Regions from separate parts of the Rugamonas sp. FW305-51 genome, predicted to be linked through region 1. Evidence: predicted binding sites of a transcription regulator. Region 1 holds the regulator's gene; each other region holds the start of a gene.
What was found. Region 1 encodes FliA, which starts transcription of late flagellar genes. Its sites were predicted from a motif close to CTAAAGTTTNNNNNNNNNNNGCCGNTA; they were not measured.

Region 1 (5,843 bases):
CCAGCGCGTGCCGGAAGACCTGCACCTGGCCGACCCGGCCTGGCTGATCGACCGCGCCTTCAAGCTCAAGCGCGACGCCATCCCCGGCCAGTACCTCGATGCCGAATTGCCGCTGCTGATGTCCAACGCCGGTGCCGACAGCTCGCTGCGCGAGGTGCGCCTTGGCTAATTTCGATTTCGACCAGGCCGAAGGCCTGCGCCGGATGCTGGCCGGCCCCACGCCACGCATCGTCACCTTCCTGTCAGCCACGCCGCAAGACGACAAGGCCGCCATGCTGGTCAACCTGGGCGCCTCGCTGGCCCGCGCCGGCAACGACGTGCTGCTGATGGATGCCTGCGCCGGTGGCCATGGCGTCGCCTCGCGCCTGGGCGTGGACGGCGGCGCCAGCCTGCTCAACGTGGCGCGCCAGGAGTGCGCCCTGAACCAGGTGCTGTACCAGGCGCCGCAGGGTTTTGCCGTGGCGTCCATGACGCGCGGCGAAGCGCGCTGCGGCCCGGACGAGGCGCGCCGCCTGGCCAAGGCGTTCGACGTGCTGGTCAAGCAGACCGGCATGGTGATCGTCGATGGCGAATTCGATGGCGGCCCGTTCCCCGTGCCCGTCATGGCCAGCGCCGAAATCGTGGTGCAAGTTTCCAACAACGCCAGCTCGATCACGGCCGCCTACAGCATGATCAAGCGCCTGAACCAGGAGCTGGGCCGGCGTCCGTTCGGAATTCTCGTCACCGGGGCTTCCGAAACGGAAGCAAAGGTGGTATACGATAACATGGCGCAAGCAGCGAGCCGTTACCTGGCAGTCAACTTGGTGTCCATGGGCTCGGTGCCGGCCGACGAATACCTGCAGCGGGCGGCGCGCCTGGGGCGGGCCGTGGTCGACGCGTTCCCGCTGGCCGGCGCTTCGGTCGCGTTTCGTCAACTGGCGGGGCGCTTTGCGCTGGCCGGCTCGCCTTCCTTACGCGCGGGGAGTCATAACCATTTTAGCGCCTAACGAATAACAAGATTTTATGTACACGGTCAAAGGGAAACCGAGCAGAGACAGCTTGCTGACGGAGCATATGCCGTTGGTCAAGCGCCTCGCCCACCACATGAAGGCCAAGCTGCCACCGAGCGTGGAGGTGGACGATCTGGTCCAGGCCGGGATGATAGGCTTGCTCGATGCTATCAGCCGATATGAGGAAACCCATGGCGCCCAGTTCGAAACCTATGCCGTGCTGCGCATCCGCGGCGCCATGCTCGACGAGTTGCGCAGCAGCGACTGGCTGCCCCGTTCCATGCGCCAGAACATGCGCAAGATCGAGACGGCCATGAGCACGCTGCAGCAGCGCCTGGGCCACCCGCCCACGGAGTCGGAAGTGGCCAAGATGCTCAAGATGTCGCTGGCCGACTACCAGGAAATGCTGTCCGACGGCGGCGGCCACCAGCTGGTCTACTACGAGGACTTCCATGACGACGACGGCAACGACAGCTTCCTGGACCGCTATTGCTCGGACGAGGAGAGCGATCCGCTGCGCGCGCTGCTGGACGGCGACTTCCGCCAGGCCGTGATCGACGCCATCGACGCCTTGCCGCCACGGGAGAAAATCCTGATGGGCCTGTACTACGAAGAGGAACTGAACTTGAAAGAAATCGGCGCCGTGATGGGCGTGTCGGAATCGCGCGTGTCGCAGCTGCACACGCAGGCCGTGGCGCGGCTGCGGGCAACCTTACGGGAGCGGTCTTGGACTGGGCCAGCGTAGCGGGGGTGTTGCTGGCGCTGGCCGGCATCGTCGTCGGCCAGGGCCTGGAGGGCGGGCAACTGGGCTCGCTGGTGCAGCCGGCCGCCTTCGCCATCGTCATCGTCGGCACCTTCGGCGCCGTGCTGCTGCAGACCCGCCCGCCCACCTTCTGGCGCGGGCTGCGCATGCTGCGCCTGGTGTTCGCGCCGCCGCCCGACAACCGCCTGGCGCTGGCACGCGAAATCAACGCCTGGAACCTGGCGGCCCGGCGCGACGGCCTGCTGGCGCTGGAGCGCTACATGCTCGCCTCCAAGGACAAGTTCAATGCCAAGGGCCTGCGCCTGATCGTGGACGGCATCGCGCCCGACAAGCTGCGCCACATCCTCGACACGGAAATCACGGCCTACGAGACGGAACAGCGGCAAGCGGTGCGGATCTGGGAATCGGCGGCCGGCTATTCGCCCACCATCGGCATCCTGGGCGCCGTGCTGGGCCTGATCCACGTGATGGAAAACCTGACCGACCCCAGCAAGCTCGGTTCCGGCATCGCCGTCGCCTTCGTCTCCACCATCTACGGCGTGGGGCTGGCCAACCTGTTCCTGTACCCGGTGGCCAACAAGCTCAAGGCCATCGTCACCCAGGCCGTGCACCAGCAGGAAATCGCGGCCGCCGTGTTCCACGACATCGCCACGGGCGACCACACGCGCGTGATCGACGAGCGCGTGGCCACGCTGCTGCGGGAGCAGTGACATGCAATACCGGCGTGCGCGCAGGAAGTTCGACGAGGAAGTGGAGAACCCCGAGCGCTGGCTGATCTCGTATGCCGATTTCATCACCTTGCTGTTCGCTTTCTTCGTCGTCATGTACGCCGTCTCGTCCGTCAACATCGGTAAATACAAGGTGTTCTCGGACGCGTTGGGCGACGCCTTCGGCGGGGCCGGCGCGGCCCAGCCCGTCACGACCCAGGTGCAGAACCTGCCCATCCCCAATCCCGGCCTGCGCCGCCGCACGGAATTGCTGCGCAAGGAGAAGGAACACATGACCAAGCTGGCCCAGGACCTGCTGTCCACGCTGGCGCCGCTGGTCAAGGAAGGCAAGGTGCGGGTGACGCAGAACAGCCGCGGGGTCAGCGTGGAGATCAATGCCAGCGTGCTGTTCGACCCGGGCGAGGCCCGGCTGACGAGCGAATCGACGGAGGCGCTGCGGGCCGTGGCCGTGCTGCTCAAGGACGACGGCCACGACGTCCAGGTGGAGGGGCACACGGACAACCAGCCCATCCGCAACGCCCTGTTCCCGTCCAACTGGGAACTGTCGTCCGTGCGGGCGGCCAGCGTGGTGCGCCTGTTCATTGACGCCGGCGTGGCGCCGGCCCGCCTGACGGCCGTCGGCCATGCGGCCAACGTGCCCGTGTCGTCCAACGCCTCGGCCGAGGGGCGGGCCCGCAACCGGCGGGTGGCTGTCACCATCCTGTCCGGCCTGCCCGATACGGTGACGGAATTGCCCACGCCGGCCATCAAGCCGCAATAGGCGGCGCCGCTCACGTTATCGTGGTGTTGCGCTACGCGCACGCGGGCATGCCGCCGCACCTGAAATTTTTGTTCATTTCGGGCGTGTGGATGAAATAAATTTTCAGCACAGGCGCAGCAATGGCGCGCTGGCGCCAAATGGCGTCAGCCGTTCCGGGCGCCCCACTGGGGCCCGGCCTGTCTTGCCTGATTGTCAGCCGGCGAAGAAGCCGCGGCTGGTGGTGGAGGTGGTGGCGTGGCCGCTGGGGCCGTAGAAGCTGCTGCTGGCGGCGGCCAGCGGACGCAGCGCTTGCAGCGCACCCTGGGTGTGGCCCATGTGCTTGTTGATCAGCATGCCGTTGATGCGGTTCAGTTCCTTCGCTTCCCGCGTCTGTTCCAGCAGGGTCTGCCACAGGGGGGCGGCGGCGCTGTCGTCGCAGGCGGCTACCCAGTCCGCCATGCCCGCTTCCTGGGGCGCGTAGCCGGCCGCACCCAGTGCGCCGTGACGCTGGCTGGCCAGCGTGGCCATCTGGCTGACCAGGGCCGATTTTTCCGGCGTCAATGCCGTCAAGCCGTCGATATTGGCGGCCACCAGATGCTGCTGCTCCTGCTTCAACACTGCCAGCAGGGAAGTCATGAGGCGCTGTTCTTCGCGCAGGATGGTCATCGGGTTTACGGCTGGCATGGTAAGTCCTAACGTTTTCTTGAGTGCAGCAGATCCTTGACCGTGTCCAGCAGTCCGTCCGCCACTTTTTCCGAATTGACCTGGAACTGGCCGTCGGCAATGGCCAGCTTGATGCGTTCGACTTTCTTGGTGTCGAACACGGCGCTGCCGCCGCCGGCCGCACTGGCCGCCATTGCCTGGCCCTGCGGCGACAGGCGTACATTGTCCGTCGCGGCCGGGGTCGCTGCCGTCTTATCGGCGCCACGGGCGTTGGACGTGCCTGCGGGCGACACCGGCAAGCCGGGGGTGCTCTTGAGTGTATCGTTGATTTTCACAGCATCATCCTCGTCTGATCGGAGTCTCGGACTCCGGGGTATGAGTCTATAACGGCGGCCCTTGAATAAACTTTAGCGTGCCTTACCGCAAAGAACTCAACTTTCCTCAGAACGCGACTTCCACCAGACCGCCCGCCTTGGCGATCCCGCTAATTTGTTGCCCACCGGCAGTTCTTACCTGCACCACCTGGCCGTCGCCGGCCGTGCTGACGGCACGCCCCTCGGCCGACACGGAAAAACCGTTGCCGCTCGAGACCAGCCGCACCAGCTGGCCCTGCTGCACCACAGGCCGGCTCTTGAGCGTATCGAGCCGCAGCGGCGTGCCGGACGGCAGCGACACGTTGGCGTAACGGCCCACCACCTGGGCCATGTCGGTGGCGATGCCCGGCGGCATGGCCGTCAGGTCGCCCTGTACGGCCACCAGCTGGCCCGCCTCGATGGTCTGGCCCTGGGCCAGCGGCACGGCGCTGGCGATGTAGTCGGCCACCACGCTCACATTCGCTTGCACATAGATCGTCCACACGGGCGCGCCGCAGCGTACCCCCACCGTCGTCTTGCCCCAGGCCCGGCTGCCCGGCATGAGGAAGGCTTGCGGCGCCGGGCAGGCGGGCAGGGCCATGCGGGCATCGATGGCGCCCACGGTGACCCTGGCCTGGCCCGGCAGGCCGGCCGTCTGCGTTTGCAGGAATTGTTCCACGCTTTGCCGCAGGGCGGCGGCGTCCTGGCGCCCGGTGCCCGGTTGGGCGGCCGCGCCGGCCGACAGGGCCAGCAGCAAGGTGGTGAGCAACAGTGGTTTCATGGTCTAGGTGTCCGGGGAATGGTGCCATGATAGTCCGGCCGGCCCGCCGGCAAGCCCGGAATAGGGCGCAAAAGCATGGCCTTATCGTTCGATTGCCGTGCTGCAAGCGGCCGTATCATGGCTCCTGTCATCACCAGTTCGTCCAGCCCATCATGGCCGGACGCACGCTACGGAGCCTGTCATGTTAGGGAAACTCGACGATTACCTGCGCTTTCACGAAGCCGCGCTGAGCCTGCGCTCGCAGCGCCAGACCGTGCTCGCGTCCAACATCGCCAACGGCGATACCCCTAACTACAAGGCCCGTGACATCGATTTTTCCAGCGCGCTGCAAAGCGCCCTGGCCAGCAGTGCCAGCCAACCGCTGCGCACCACGGCGACCCGGCATTATCCGGCCCCGGCCAAGGATGGCACGGCGCTGCCGGACGGCACGCCGCTGCTGTACCGGGGCGTGGTGCAGGGCGCCGTGGACGGCAACACGGTGGACATGGATGTGGAACGCAACCAGTTCGCCGACAACGCGCTGCGCTACGAGGCCGGCATCACGATGATCAACGCCCAGGTCAAGGAAATGATGGCGGCCATCCAGGGAGGTAACTAATCATGTCGTCGCTGTTCAGTATTTTCAATGTTTCCGGTTCGGCCATGAGCGCCCAGGCCCAGCGCCTGAACGTGGTGGCCAGCAACCTGGCCAACGCCGACAGCGCCACCAGCGCCAGCGGCGAAGCTTACCGCGCCAAGCAGGTGGTGTTCGAAGCCACCCCGGCCACCGACGGCGGCGCCTCCACCGGGGTGCGGGTGCGCCAGGTGGTGGAAGACCCGTCGCCCAT
Region 2 (5,843 bases), on a different contig from region 1:
TGGCCCAGTTCGCTCAAGGTCTTGAGGTCGCGCCCCGGCCCGCAGCCGAGGTCGAGAATGCGCAGCGGCGCCGGCCCGTCGATCGCGCGCAGCAAGGCGGCAATGTTCTGGCTGACGTCGTGGTCTATGGTGCCGGCGAAAAACTGCTCGGCCGTCTGCTCGTAATGCTGCAGCGTGCGTTGCGTGATCTGCTCCAGCTGCTCCCGCTGCTCCGGTTCGGTATCCATGCATCTCCTGTCAGCTAGCCCCCATCCGCCCGGCAGCGATGGGGGCGGACGCCACACCGCGTGGCGCCCTGCCCTGCTACTTTACCAGACCCGCACCCGCTGCTCCGGCGCCAGATACAGCGTCTGGCCCGGCTGTACGTTGAAGGCCTTGTACCAGGCGTCCATGTTGCGCACGGTGGCGGTGCGCCACTTGTCGGGTGCGTGGCCGTCCGTCAGGATGGCGCGGCGCAAGGCGGCGTCGCGTTCCTTCTCGCGCCAGCTCATGGCATAGCCGGTGAAGAACTGCTGGTCGGCGTCGGCCACGGGCGCCTGGCCGGCCAGCGAGGCCAGATAGGCGTCGTGGGCCGCGGCCAGGCCGGCCAGGTCGGCCAGGTTCTCGCTCAGCGTCTGTTGGCCATTGATGGCCAGGTCGGGGAACGGCTTGTAGGCCGAGTACTGGGCCGCCAGCGCTGCCGAGGCCGTCTTGAAGTGGGCGCCGTCGGCCGCCGTCCACCAGTCGCGCAGCAAGCCCCTGGAGTCGAACTGGGCGCCCTGGTCGTCGAAGCTGTGGCTGATCTCATGGCCGATGGTGGCGCCGATGCCGCCGTAGTTCATGGCATCGCTGGCGGCCGGGTCGAAGTAAGGCGCCTGCAGGATGGCGGCCGGGAAGTTGATCGCGTTCTGCATCGGCATGTTGACGGCGTTCACCAGCTGGGCCGGCATGCACCATTCGGCGCGGTCCACCGGCTGCTTGAGCTTGGCCAGCTGGCGGCGCGTTTCAAACAGTTCGGCGCGCTGCAGATTGCCCAGCGCATCGCCCGGCGTCACCTGCAGGCCGTCGTAGCTGGCCCATTTTTCCGGATAGCCGACGCCCACGTACAGCGACTTGAGCTTGGCATGCGCTTCCTGCTTGGTGGCCGGCGCCATCCAGTCCAGCTGGTCGATGCGGGCGTGGAAGGCATCGACGATCTTGACCACCATCTGCTGCAGGCGCTGCTTGGACTCGGGCGGGAAGTAGCGCGCCACGTAGATCTTGCCCAGCGCATCGGGCATGGCCGCGTTGACGGCGGCCAGGCTGCGTTTCCAGCGCACGGACTGCTGCGGCGTGCCGTTCAGGGTGCGGCCGTAGAAGTCGAAATGCTGGGCCGACAGCGCTTGCGGCAAGGCGCTGTGCGCGTGGTTGATGCGGTGGAAGGCCAGGAAATCCTTCCACGTGGCCAGCGGCATGGTCTGCACCAGCTTGGCCGCGCCGATGATGGCGGTCGGATGCCAGACGATGAACTGCTGCTGGCCGCCCAGGCCCGCGCTCTGGAAATACGCTTGCCAGTCCATGCCGGGCGCCTTGCGCGCGAAGTCGGCCGCCCGCCACTGGTTGTTGGCCTTGAGCACATCGGCCGAATCCTCGCGGTTGGCGTGCGACTGGGCGATCCGGCGTTCCAGGTCGAACACGCGGGCGGCGCGGGCGTCCGCCTGGTCCAGGCCGGCCAGGCGGAAGGTGGCGGCGATGTGGGCCAGGTACTGGCCCCGTAGCGCCGCCATCGCAGGCGTGTCGTCCAGGTAGTAGGCGCGGTCGGGCAGGCCCAGGCCGCCCTGCAGCAGGTAAGGGGTGTAATGGCTGGCGTCGGTCAGGCCCTGGGCCACCCACAGGCCGAACAGGTTTTCGGTGAAGAAATTGGTGGCGTTGAGCGGATCGACGTCGGCCCGCAGCGTGGCGCCCAGCGCCCGCGTCAGCGCGGCCTTGTCCTTGATGGCGGCGATCTCCTTGAGCTGGGCTTGCAGGGGCGCCAGGCCGCGCGCCTCGATGGCCGCCTCATCCATGAACGTACGGTAGTAGGCCACGATCTTCTTCGCCTCGGCGCTGGCGGCCGGGTCGGCGGCCAGGCCATCGATCAGCGTGACGATGCGCTGGTTGGTGTCCTCCACCAGCGCCGCGCCCACGCCCCAGCTGCTGCGGTCGGCGGGAATGTCGACCGACTTGAGCCAATCGCCGTTGACGTAATCGAAGAAGTCGTCGCCCGGCAGTGTGGCCGCCTTGGCGGCGGCGGTTGCGGTGGTGGCGACGGGGACCGTGTCGTCCGGCGCGGCGTGCGCGGGCGCCAGCGCGAAGGCGGCGCCGCACAGGGCCAGGCTGAGGGCGGTCTTGCGGGCGGCAAGGCGCAGCGGTCGGGGGTAAGCGTGCATGGTTGTCCTTTTATAGTGGATCTGGGTGAAGGGTCGGCGTGGTGGGCCAGCGTGCACTGTAGCGCCATCCCCGCCGGCCGGCGCGCGCCATGCGACGAACTGCAGGATCGCCGGAACAGACGGCAAAAAAGCTGACCGGGGTCGGTGCCAACGTTCATACATGGGCTTGACAGGCATACAGTTCAGCTCGTGCATGAATGTTGGCCGCCCTTCCAGGCGCACCGGCGAAAAAGATACGCTCAGGCATCAAAATGTCTTTTTCGATCGGGGGAATCGCTATATAGTTCACTGGTAGCAACGCGAAACCAACGAGGAGAAGAAAATGAAGCTTGATGCCCTGTTCCAGAATCCGACTGCGTTGCCCACCGCGCCCAAGGTCGTGGAAGAGCTGATCAGCAGTTTCGACAAGGCCAGCGTCTCGACCGAAGAGATCGCCAAGAAACTGTCCACGGATCCTGTGCTGAGCGCCAAGCTGCTGCGTCTGGCCAATTCGGCCTATTACCACGTGTCGCGCAGCATCGGCACGGTGGAAGACGCGGTGCTGATGCTCGGATTCGTCACCGTGCGCACGCTCGTCATCAGCTCCGGCCTGGTGTCCGGTTTCAAGACCGTGCCCGGCCTGGACCTCAAACAATTCTGGCGTTACAGCCTGCACACGGCCGTGTCGGCCAAATGGATCGCCAAGCAGACGGGCGAGAACACGGACCTGGCCTTCACCATCGGCATGATGCACGCCATCGGCCAACTGGTGATCCACTCGGCCATGCCGGAGCAGGCACAGGCGCTCGACAAGGTCGCCGGCCCCATGGACTCGCGCCGCCTCGACGCGGAACGCGCTTCGCTGGGCTACACCTTTGCCGACGTGGGCGCGGAACTGGCGCGCCGCTGGAAATTCCCGGCCACGTTCTCCGAAACCATCAGCGCCTTCCCCGATCCGCTCACCCAGACGCCACCGAACCGGCTGGCTGCCGTGGTGTACCTGGCTGCCTGGCGCGCCCGCGTCGAGCAGAACAAGCTGAGCGATGAGGAAATCGCCAGCTGCTACCCGACCGACATGGCCGAGGCGCTGGGCCTGGACGACGGCGACCTGATCGACAAGATGCCGCCGCCCGACGAACTGAGCGCCGGCCTGGAAGAGCTGGTCAAGTAAGCAAACCGGCAAGATTCGCTGCGGCTGCCGCCCATTTTTTGGGCAGGCAGCCGTTTTTCTTTGCGGCCTCCCCCTGTTTTGAAAATATTTTCGATATTTCGCAAAATATTTTCAAAAAACCCTAAAGTTCTTCCCGCACAGGACGTTACCCCAGACAAGCGGTAGTCTTTTTCCACTTTTCAGGGTGCGCCCATGACCTCCACCGAAGTCCTCTCGATGTATGAAAATATTGCCGGACTGAGCAACCAGATGGTCGCAGCCGCCCGCATGAGCGACTGGGACAGCCTGAGCCGCCTGGAAGACCAGTGCGCCATCGCCGCCCGTCCCGCCAGCAGCGAGCTGCCCGCCCTGAGCGGCGCACCGCGTCTGCGCAAGATCGACCTGCTGAAGCAAATCCTGGCCAACGACCGCGCCATCCGCGACGTGACGGAACCGTGGAAGAACCAGGTTCCCGGCATGAGCGCGCCGCGCCAGTAAGCACCCCTATCAGAATGCCAACAAAGCGCCTGCGGGCGCTTTTTTTATGCGCGCCAGAAAAATGGGGACGTACCCCATTTTTGAAATGCGAAATGGGGTACGTCCCCATTTTTCTGGCAACATTTCCTGCCTGGGACGGGACGTAAAAAAGCCCGGCTGCGCTGTGGGCGACGGCCGGGCTCTTTGGGAATTGGGGGAGAGCGAACACCAGGTATCTCCTGGCGTCGCTCCGCTTCCGGTTGCATCCGGAGTCCGCGCGCACATTGCCGGCAGCGCAGACCGCTTCCAAGCCAAGTCGTTTCATCAACGCTCATTCTGGGTGCGCGCCACACTATCGTTGGTGACTGCGCCAGATCATGGCCTGTTTATTCGTAGTATTGAAACTACGGCCTTAGTATAGCTCAGTTCCTGGACACGGGTATTGTGTTGTCAAAACTTTCGCTATTGGGATTGATTTAAAGCATCTTCCGCCATGGGCGGCGCCTCTCCCGCAGTAGCCGCGCCCGCCTTTTTACGGCGCCAGCCTTGCCAGATCTTCAGCGGCGCACGATCCTGGCCGGCCTGCTTGCGACGGCGCAGCCAGTAATATCCCGCGCCGGCCAGCGCCAGCAACGCGGCACCGCTGGCCGCCGCCACGGTCACCATGTCCGGCCCGCTCTCCACCAGCTTTTCTTTCTTGTACTTGAGCTTGGCATGGCCGGAACGGCTGGCGCCTGCCGCCGCCTTTGGGGCGATGCGGGCCGGCGCCGGCTTGCTGTCCGGCGCAGCCTTGCCATCCAGCGCCGTCTGCAGCATCTTGACCTTGTCTTCCAGCTCCACCAGCTTGCTCGACAGGGCCGCGCTGCGACGATCGAGCACGACGCACTCTTTCGCGCTGGGACGGACGGCATTGGTCCCGCATACGGCATCGGCTTGCCCGCGCATCGCCGGCGGCACGGCCAGCGCGCGATGCTTGACGGCCGGCGATGGGACGGGATCGGCCGTCGGGATAGCCCGTGCGTTTGATGCCCCAGCCTGCCGGGCGGCGCCTTCCCCCGCCTCGTGGCTGACAGCTTCCCACACCCCATGGCCGGGCGCCGCAAGGCTGGTACGGGACCGGGCCGTCCGCAATGCCGCTGCTGCCGCCGCATCCAGGTCTGCCGTCGATGCGGCACTGCCGGCAGTTTGCGCGGCAGCGCTGGCCACCACCGCTGGGGCCAGCGCCAACGGTGCCGGCGGCGGCGCCGGATGAGGATCGGCCTGCAGCCACAATGTGGCGGCCCGCACGTCGTAACGGCCCGCCACGCCCAGCTCCAGGAACAGGTGCAGGTAGCTGGCGTCGACGGCCTTGAGGGTGGTGATGTGCAGGAACTGGCGCTGCTCGCGCCGCACCACGGACAGGTGGACCGTGGCCAGCGCCGGATTCATGGTGATGCTGGCACCCTGGTAGACGTCCGCCGGCGCCAGCCGCACCTGCAGGCCGTTCACCTCGTCCGGCGTCAGCGACACCAGTTCGATATCGGCCGCCAGCTGCTGGCCGATGTAGGAACGCACGCTGGCCTCCCCCAGTTCGGCCGCCCGGGCCGCCGGCGTCTGCAGCGCGGCACAGGCGACGGCGAGCGCGCACAAGGTGGAGGTCAATGGTGGTCTGCGCTGCATGTTCAAGTCGGTGATGGCCTATGCTGGGGTGTACGTACTATAACGGCTGAATTTCCCCGTTTTGTAGCCCTGAATCAATTTCTCCATTCCGCGCTACACTCTTGTCATATCGTCACTTTGGAGCAACGATCATGAGCAGCCGAATCGAACGCGACAGCTTTGGCCCCATCGCGGTGCCGGCCGGCCGGCTG
Region 3 (5,843 bases), on a different contig from region 1:
TGAGCGTGCCGTCGGTGCCGATGGTGGCGCTGACGGTCCAGCCCGCGTTGGCAAAGCCGCTCACGCCGTTGATCGACGATTGCAACGCCGTGGCCAGTTGGCTGGGCGTGTAGCTGCCGGCCGGCACGGTGACGGTGGCGGTGCTGGCGGCCGTGGCCGTATCGTTCAGCTTGACGGTCCAGGTGGTGTCGGCATCGATCACGGTGGTGGCCGGCAGGGCGGCGGCGCTGGTCAGGCTGCCCTGGGTAGCCAGGGTGGTGATGTCGACCGCATAGTCGCCGGCCTTGGTGGCCGAGGTGGAACTGACGAAGCTGATCTTGCTGTCGCTGGTCTTGCCGACGGCCGCGAACAGGCCGGCGATGTCGTTGAAATTGCTGGTGATCGCCTTGTTCAGCTTGGACGAGTCGAGCGTCAGCGAGCCGTCTTTCTGGAACGAGATACCGACCTGGGACAGGTTGGTCAGATTGCCCTTGAGTCCGGTGATCTGGGTCGACAGCTGGCGCCGGATGGCGGCCTGCAGGTTGCGCACGGTGGCGTCGCCGAGCAGCGGGCCGCCGGTCTTGGTGTCGGCGTCATAGCCGGACAACTGCGTGATCTGGTTGTTGAGGTCGTTATAAGCTTTGACGAAGCTGTTCACCGAGGTGGTCAAGGAGGCCGTGTCGCGCGCCACCGTCAGGCTGCTGCTGCCGGTCTTGTTGACGCTGAGCGAGACACCGGCGATGGCGCCGCTGATGCTGCTGCTGCTACTGCTGACGGCAATGCCGTTGACGTTGGCCAGGGTGTCGAGTGCGGATGCTTTCTGACTCATGTTTTGCGTGCCGCCCGGGTCGTAGCCCAGCAAGCTGACCAGGTCCGGATCGGCCGGATTGCCGCCGGCGCCGCTGAGCGTGATGCGCATGGTCGACGAGGCGCCGGTGGCGCTCGAGGTCAGTACCAGGTGGTTGGGGGTGGCATTGGTGCCGGTGGCGCCGTCCGACACCAGGCTGGCCGTGACACCGAAATTCCCCTTGTTGATGGCGGCGGCGATGCCTTGCAAGGTGTTGTTGCTGCTGTCGATGACGATGCTGCCTGATGTGCGGTCGGGGTCGGCCGTGAAGCCTGCGCCCAGATAGGCACCGCCCACGCCGGCCGTCAAGCCGGCGGCGGCCGGATTGGTGCCGCCCACCGTGATCGGACTGGCATCGGCCGAGGTCAGTGTGATGGAACTGACGGCCGTGGTGGTGGAACCGGTATTGGCCGTGCCGCTGTTGCCGATGCCGCCGGTGACGGTGCCGCTGACGGTCTCGGCCACGTTGATGTTGGCGCCATCGGCGTTGGTGAACTGCAAGGTGCCGGCGGCGGCCGTGCCGCTGAAGGTGATGTTGGCGTCGGCCAGGGCGCGGGTGACGGCCGTGTCACCCGTCAGTGCCGTATCGAGCGCCGCCACGTTGACGCCGCCGGTTCCGTTGGCGGCCACGTTGGTTGCTTGGCTGGCGATGGTGACCCCACCCACCGTCAGCGCATAGGTGCCGCCGCCGCTGGTGTCGACGGCGCCGAAAGTGCCGGCGCCGAACAGGGTGGCGCTGGTCACGGTGGCCGCCGCCTTGGCCGATACGCCCGTGGTGCCGCTCTTGGCATTGATGGCGTCGGCCAGCAAGCGGGCGCTGCGGGTGCTACCGTCGGTGGCGATGGCGCTGCCGTTGATGGTCAGCGCGCCCGGGGTCAGGCCCCCGGTCAGCATGCTGGCGCCCAAGGTGGTGCCGGTCAGGCCGAAGGTGCCGCCCGATACCGTGCCCAGCGTGAAATTGATGGTGGTGGTGGCGCCCAGGCCGATGGCGGCCGTGGTGCTCTTGTAGCCGCCCGAGGCCAGGGTCTGGGCCTGGGCCACCTGGCTGACATTGATGCGGTAACTGCCAGGCAGGGCCTTGGTGGTGGCGTTGGCGCTCAGCACCGTCGAATCGCTGGGCGTGGCACTGAGCGACTGGAAGCTGGCTAGCGACGTCAGCGACGAGAGCGAGCCCTGGAATGAACCCAGGGCGCCGGACAGGTTGCCGAAGGCCGATACCTGGGCCAGATAACTGGCCGATTTTCTATCGAAGTCCGCCAACGGGGCGGACTCCACCTGCATCAGCTTGCTGACTATGGTGTTGACGTCGATGCCAGAACCGATACCGGGAGATGAGATGCCCACGTTGGACTCCTAAGGAAAGCAACAATATAAGTCATTATCGGCACATTCAAAGAGGACTTGAGAGGGGGAAATGCCAGTCTGTTTGAGATTCGCATAAAAAAACGGCATGCGGCGGCGCGGGGAGGGGGCGGGCGGCCGCGGCAAAGCGGGCAAAGGCGGTGGTGCCTGGCGCATGTCTACAGCATAGCGCAAGCATGCCATGAAGGAAGGAAAAGCGGCGCGCCCCTGGGCGCGGCCGCTTCAGGCCGTTTGCTTGATGAGCAGGCCTGCGTTGTGGCTGGTATTCGCCAGCGATTTGGCGATTTCCAGCGCTTCGGGCGACGGAATCTGACGCAGCACTTCCTTGGTGGTCTGGTCGATCACCTTGACGACGGTACGCTTGCTGTCCTTGTCGATGGAAAATTCCAGTCCCTGGGCCCGTGCCTGGGGCGATTGGTTCAGTTGCGACACGGCTTTGGAAACCTGGTCCAGGGTCGGCACGGCGGCCGCTTTCTGAACCGCGGCGGCCGTTTCGACGGCGGTGGCGGGAGCCCGCGCCGCGCCGCCAGGGACGAGGGCGGCATCGTGGCCGGCAGGATGGCGCTCGATCGGGCGCGCTGCCGGGGCAGCACTTAATGAGTCGATGGTCATGATGGTTCCTGTTAGTGCAAAATCCCCGGCTGCGCAAGGCAGCCGGGGAACCGGGTTTTAACGATGTGTGTCCATCGCTACACGGGTTTAACCACGCAGCAGCGACAGCACGCCGTTCGGCAGCGAGTTAGCCTGCGCCAACATCGCGGTACCGGCTTGTTGCAGGATCTGGCCGCGGGTCAGGTTGGCCGTTTCCGCCGCAAAGTCGGTATCCTGAATCCGGCTACGCGAGGCGGACAGGTTCTCCGTCGTCGTCTGCAGGTTCGCGATGGTCGAGGCGAAGCGGTTCTGGATCGCACCGAGCGAGGCACGGTTGCTGTTGATGGCGTTCAGCGCCGAGTCGATCGTCTTCAGGGCTGCGTTGGCGCCGTCCACGGTCGATACGTCCACCTTGGCCACCGACTGCAGGTCGGAACCGGTCGAGCCATTCACGATGGTGGCCGTGGTCGCGTTCAGCGAGAAACCAGCGTCGGACGAGAAACTCAGCTTGCCGCCCACGGTGATGGCGTCGTTCTGCACCAGACCGCTCTGATGCAGGGCAGCCACGGCGGCGGTGCTGCCGACGGCTGGCTGGTCGGTGCCACGCACGAAGGTGGTGGCGGCCTTCAGGATGTCGTCGCTGGCGCCGTTGGTGTTCAGGATTTCGATGTCAGCGCCGCTGCTATTGGTCAGCTGCAGTTCCTTGGCGCCGCTGCTCCCGGTCTTGATCGAGGCCGAGATGCCGGTGGTGTTGGTCTGGGCATTGACAGCCTGGGCCACCGCCGACAAGTCACCGCCCTTGACCTTGGCCGAAATGGTGACGCCGGTCGAATTGGAATCGGACTCCAGCGAATTGTCGCCGCGCAGGGTGAACTGCACCGAACCATCGGCCAGGCCCAGACCTTCGAGGGTGGCGGTGGTGGTGGCGCTGGCCGTCACGCCGGTCTGGCTCGACAGCGAATTGACGGAGGCAGCGATTTTCTTGGCGCTGTCGCCGGCGCCGACGGTGACATTGGTCGTGCTGCCATTGCTGGAGGTGACCACCAGAGTGTCGGCGCCCTGGCTGTTGGCCAGGTGGCCGGCCACCTGGGCGCCGGCGGCAACCGCGTCGGACAGCTTGCCACCGGCGGCGCCATCGAAGACGGCCGACAGGCTGTTGTTGCCGATGTCGCCGGCCTTGGCCGACTGGATGCCGACGTTGATGGTCTGGCCGGAGTTGGCGCCAACCTGGAACTGGGCCGCGGTCAGCGAGCCGTCCAGTACGTTCTGGCCGTTGAATTGGGTAGTGGTGGCGACGCGATCGAGTTCCTTCGACAGCGACGATACCTCATTCTGGATCGACTTGCGGTCCGAATCGGAGTTGGTGCCGTTGGCCGATTGCACGGCCAGTTCGCGGATACGCTGCAGCAGGTCGCCGGCGGTGCTCAAACCACCTTCAGCCGTTTGCGCCAGCGAGATGCCGTCGTTGGCGTTGCGTGCTGCCTGAGTATCGCCCCGAATTTGCGAAGTGAAGCGCTCGGAAATGGCCAGGCCGGCGGCGTCGTCCTTGGCGCTGTTGATGCGCAGGCCGGAAGACAGACGTTGCAACGAAGTCGACAGCGAAGCTTGCGAGGTGTTCAGATTGCGTTGTGCATTCAGCGAGGCAATATTGGTATTGATGGTTGCAGCCATGATGTTTCTCCAGACTAGTACTTCGATTTGGGCGAGGTGCTCATTTCACTTTGGTCTGTCTCCGCGTTCCGAGACAATCAAACCGCTGTTGTAATCGATAACGGTTGCCGCACGGGAAAATTGAGAGGAGAAAACACGTTAAATTTTATTTTTTGAGCCTAAAGTTCGTCCGCTTGCCCCGTTAAACGACAGCAAGCGGCGAATCTTTAGGGTGAAAATAATTATATTTTGGCCTTTATTTCCGCCGGATCTGGACAGGGTGGGGGCTAAATGATGGCTTGGTTGGCAACAATGGCGGCCCGGAACGGCCAAAAAAAGGCCGGCGCCATCGCTGGCGCCGGCCCGGGGCGGCGACAAGCAGGGGCGGAGACCGTCAGTCAGCCACCACCACCCGGTTCTTGCCCGACTGCTTGGCCTGGTACATGGCCTTGTCGGCGCGCTTGACCAGCTCGCCCTGCTCCTCGTTGGGACGGCGCAGGGCCACCCCGGCCGAGAAGGTGATCAGCACTTTCTCGTTATCGTGCAGGAAGAAGTGCTTGGTCAGCTCGCGCTGCAGGCGCGTCATCGTCTGCGAGGCCGCCTCCACCGTCGTCTCGGGCAGCAGGATCAGGAATTCCTCGCCGCCGAAGCGGGCGATCACGTCCATCGAACGCAGCGTTTCCTTGACGATCTTGACCAGGTGCTTCAAGGCCGCGTCACCGGCGATGTGGCCGTAGGTGTCGTTGAGGCGCTTGAAGTCGTCCAGGTCCAGCAGGGCGATGCACAGCGGGGTGCCGCGGCGGTCGGCGCGGGCCGTCTCGCGCTCGAACACATCGTCCAGGCCGCGCCGGTTGAGGCTGCCCGTCAGCTGGTCTTCGCGCACCAGTTCGCTCATATGTTGCAGCTTCGCTTCCAGCGCGTGGATGCGCTGCTCGGCGTCCTGCACTTCCTGGCGCGCCAGCACCATCTTGTCGCGCGCCTTGAGCGCCTCGTTCTGGACGATGCGGGTTTCGCGCAGCACATCGTCGAGGATCTGGTTGAGCTCGGCGATGTTCTCGGCCCGGCTGATCTTTTCCGAATAGCCGCCTATCTTTTCATGGAAGTCGCCGGTGGAGGCGGCCACTTGGCCCAGGCGGTCGATGAAGGTCATCATCATGTTCTTGACGGTGAGCTTGACGTCCGACAGGCTGTGCTTGAGCTGGCTTTGCTTGTAGATCACGTCCTTCAGGCTGCGGGTGGCCTCTTCCAGCGCGCGCTGGTCGATGGGGCCGGCGATCAGGTTCTGCACGGCGTCGATCTGGCCGCGCAGCCAGCTGTCGTCGTCCAGCAGTTCGCTGACGTTTTCCAGCAGCAGCTTGAACAGGCGCAGCAGCAATTCCTGCTGCTCGGCCGTGTCGCCGCTCTTGAGTTCGAT

Region 2: AC3WOS_RS04110 (flagellar protein FliT) is a predicted target of FliA. The motif match lies at 3,659-3,685, and genes of this name have one in related genera.
Region 3: AC3WOS_RS27940 (flagellin N-terminal helical domain-containing protein) is a predicted target of FliA. The motif match lies at 4,549-4,575, and genes of this name have one in related genera.

The regions. Positions count from the first base shown of each region.
Region 1 covers NZ_JBYSZG010000055.1:21,043-26,885, reverse strand. Annotated here, with positions in the region: gene flhF (flagellar biosynthesis GTPase FlhF) at 1-169, shown strand, start outside; gene AC3WOS_RS25210 (MinD/ParA family ATP-binding protein) at 162-986, shown strand; gene AC3WOS_RS25205 (RNA polymerase sigma factor FliA) at 1,003-1,734, shown strand; gene AC3WOS_RS25200 (flagellar motor protein) at 1,716-2,462, shown strand; gene motD (flagellar motor protein MotD) at 2,464-3,240, shown strand; gene AC3WOS_RS25190 (flagella synthesis protein FlgN) at 3,433-3,903, opposite strand; gene flgM (flagellar biosynthesis anti-sigma factor FlgM) at 3,912-4,217, opposite strand; gene flgA (flagellar basal body P-ring formation chaperone FlgA) at 4,324-5,016, opposite strand; gene flgB (flagellar basal body rod protein FlgB) at 5,198-5,614, shown strand; gene flgC (flagellar basal body rod protein FlgC) at 5,617-5,843, shown strand, end outside.
Region 2 covers NZ_JBYSZG010000004.1:42,029-47,871, forward strand. Annotated here, with positions in the region: gene AC3WOS_RS04095 (class I SAM-dependent methyltransferase) at 1-227, opposite strand, end outside; gene AC3WOS_RS04100 (M13 family metallopeptidase) at 309-2,387, opposite strand; gene AC3WOS_RS04105 (HDOD domain-containing protein) at 2,710-3,537, shown strand; gene AC3WOS_RS04110 (flagellar protein FliT) at 3,730-4,014, shown strand; gene AC3WOS_RS04115 (type IV pilus assembly protein FimV) at 4,456-5,634, opposite strand; gene fumC (class II fumarate hydratase) at 5,784-5,843, shown strand, end outside.
Region 3 covers NZ_JBYSZG010000086.1:1,638-7,480, forward strand. Annotated here, with positions in the region: gene fliD (flagellar filament capping protein FliD) at 1-2,170, opposite strand, end outside; gene AC3WOS_RS27935 (flagellar protein FlaG) at 2,411-2,800, opposite strand; gene AC3WOS_RS27940 (flagellin N-terminal helical domain-containing protein) at 2,888-4,450, opposite strand; gene AC3WOS_RS27945 (GGDEF domain-containing protein) at 4,824-5,843, opposite strand, start outside.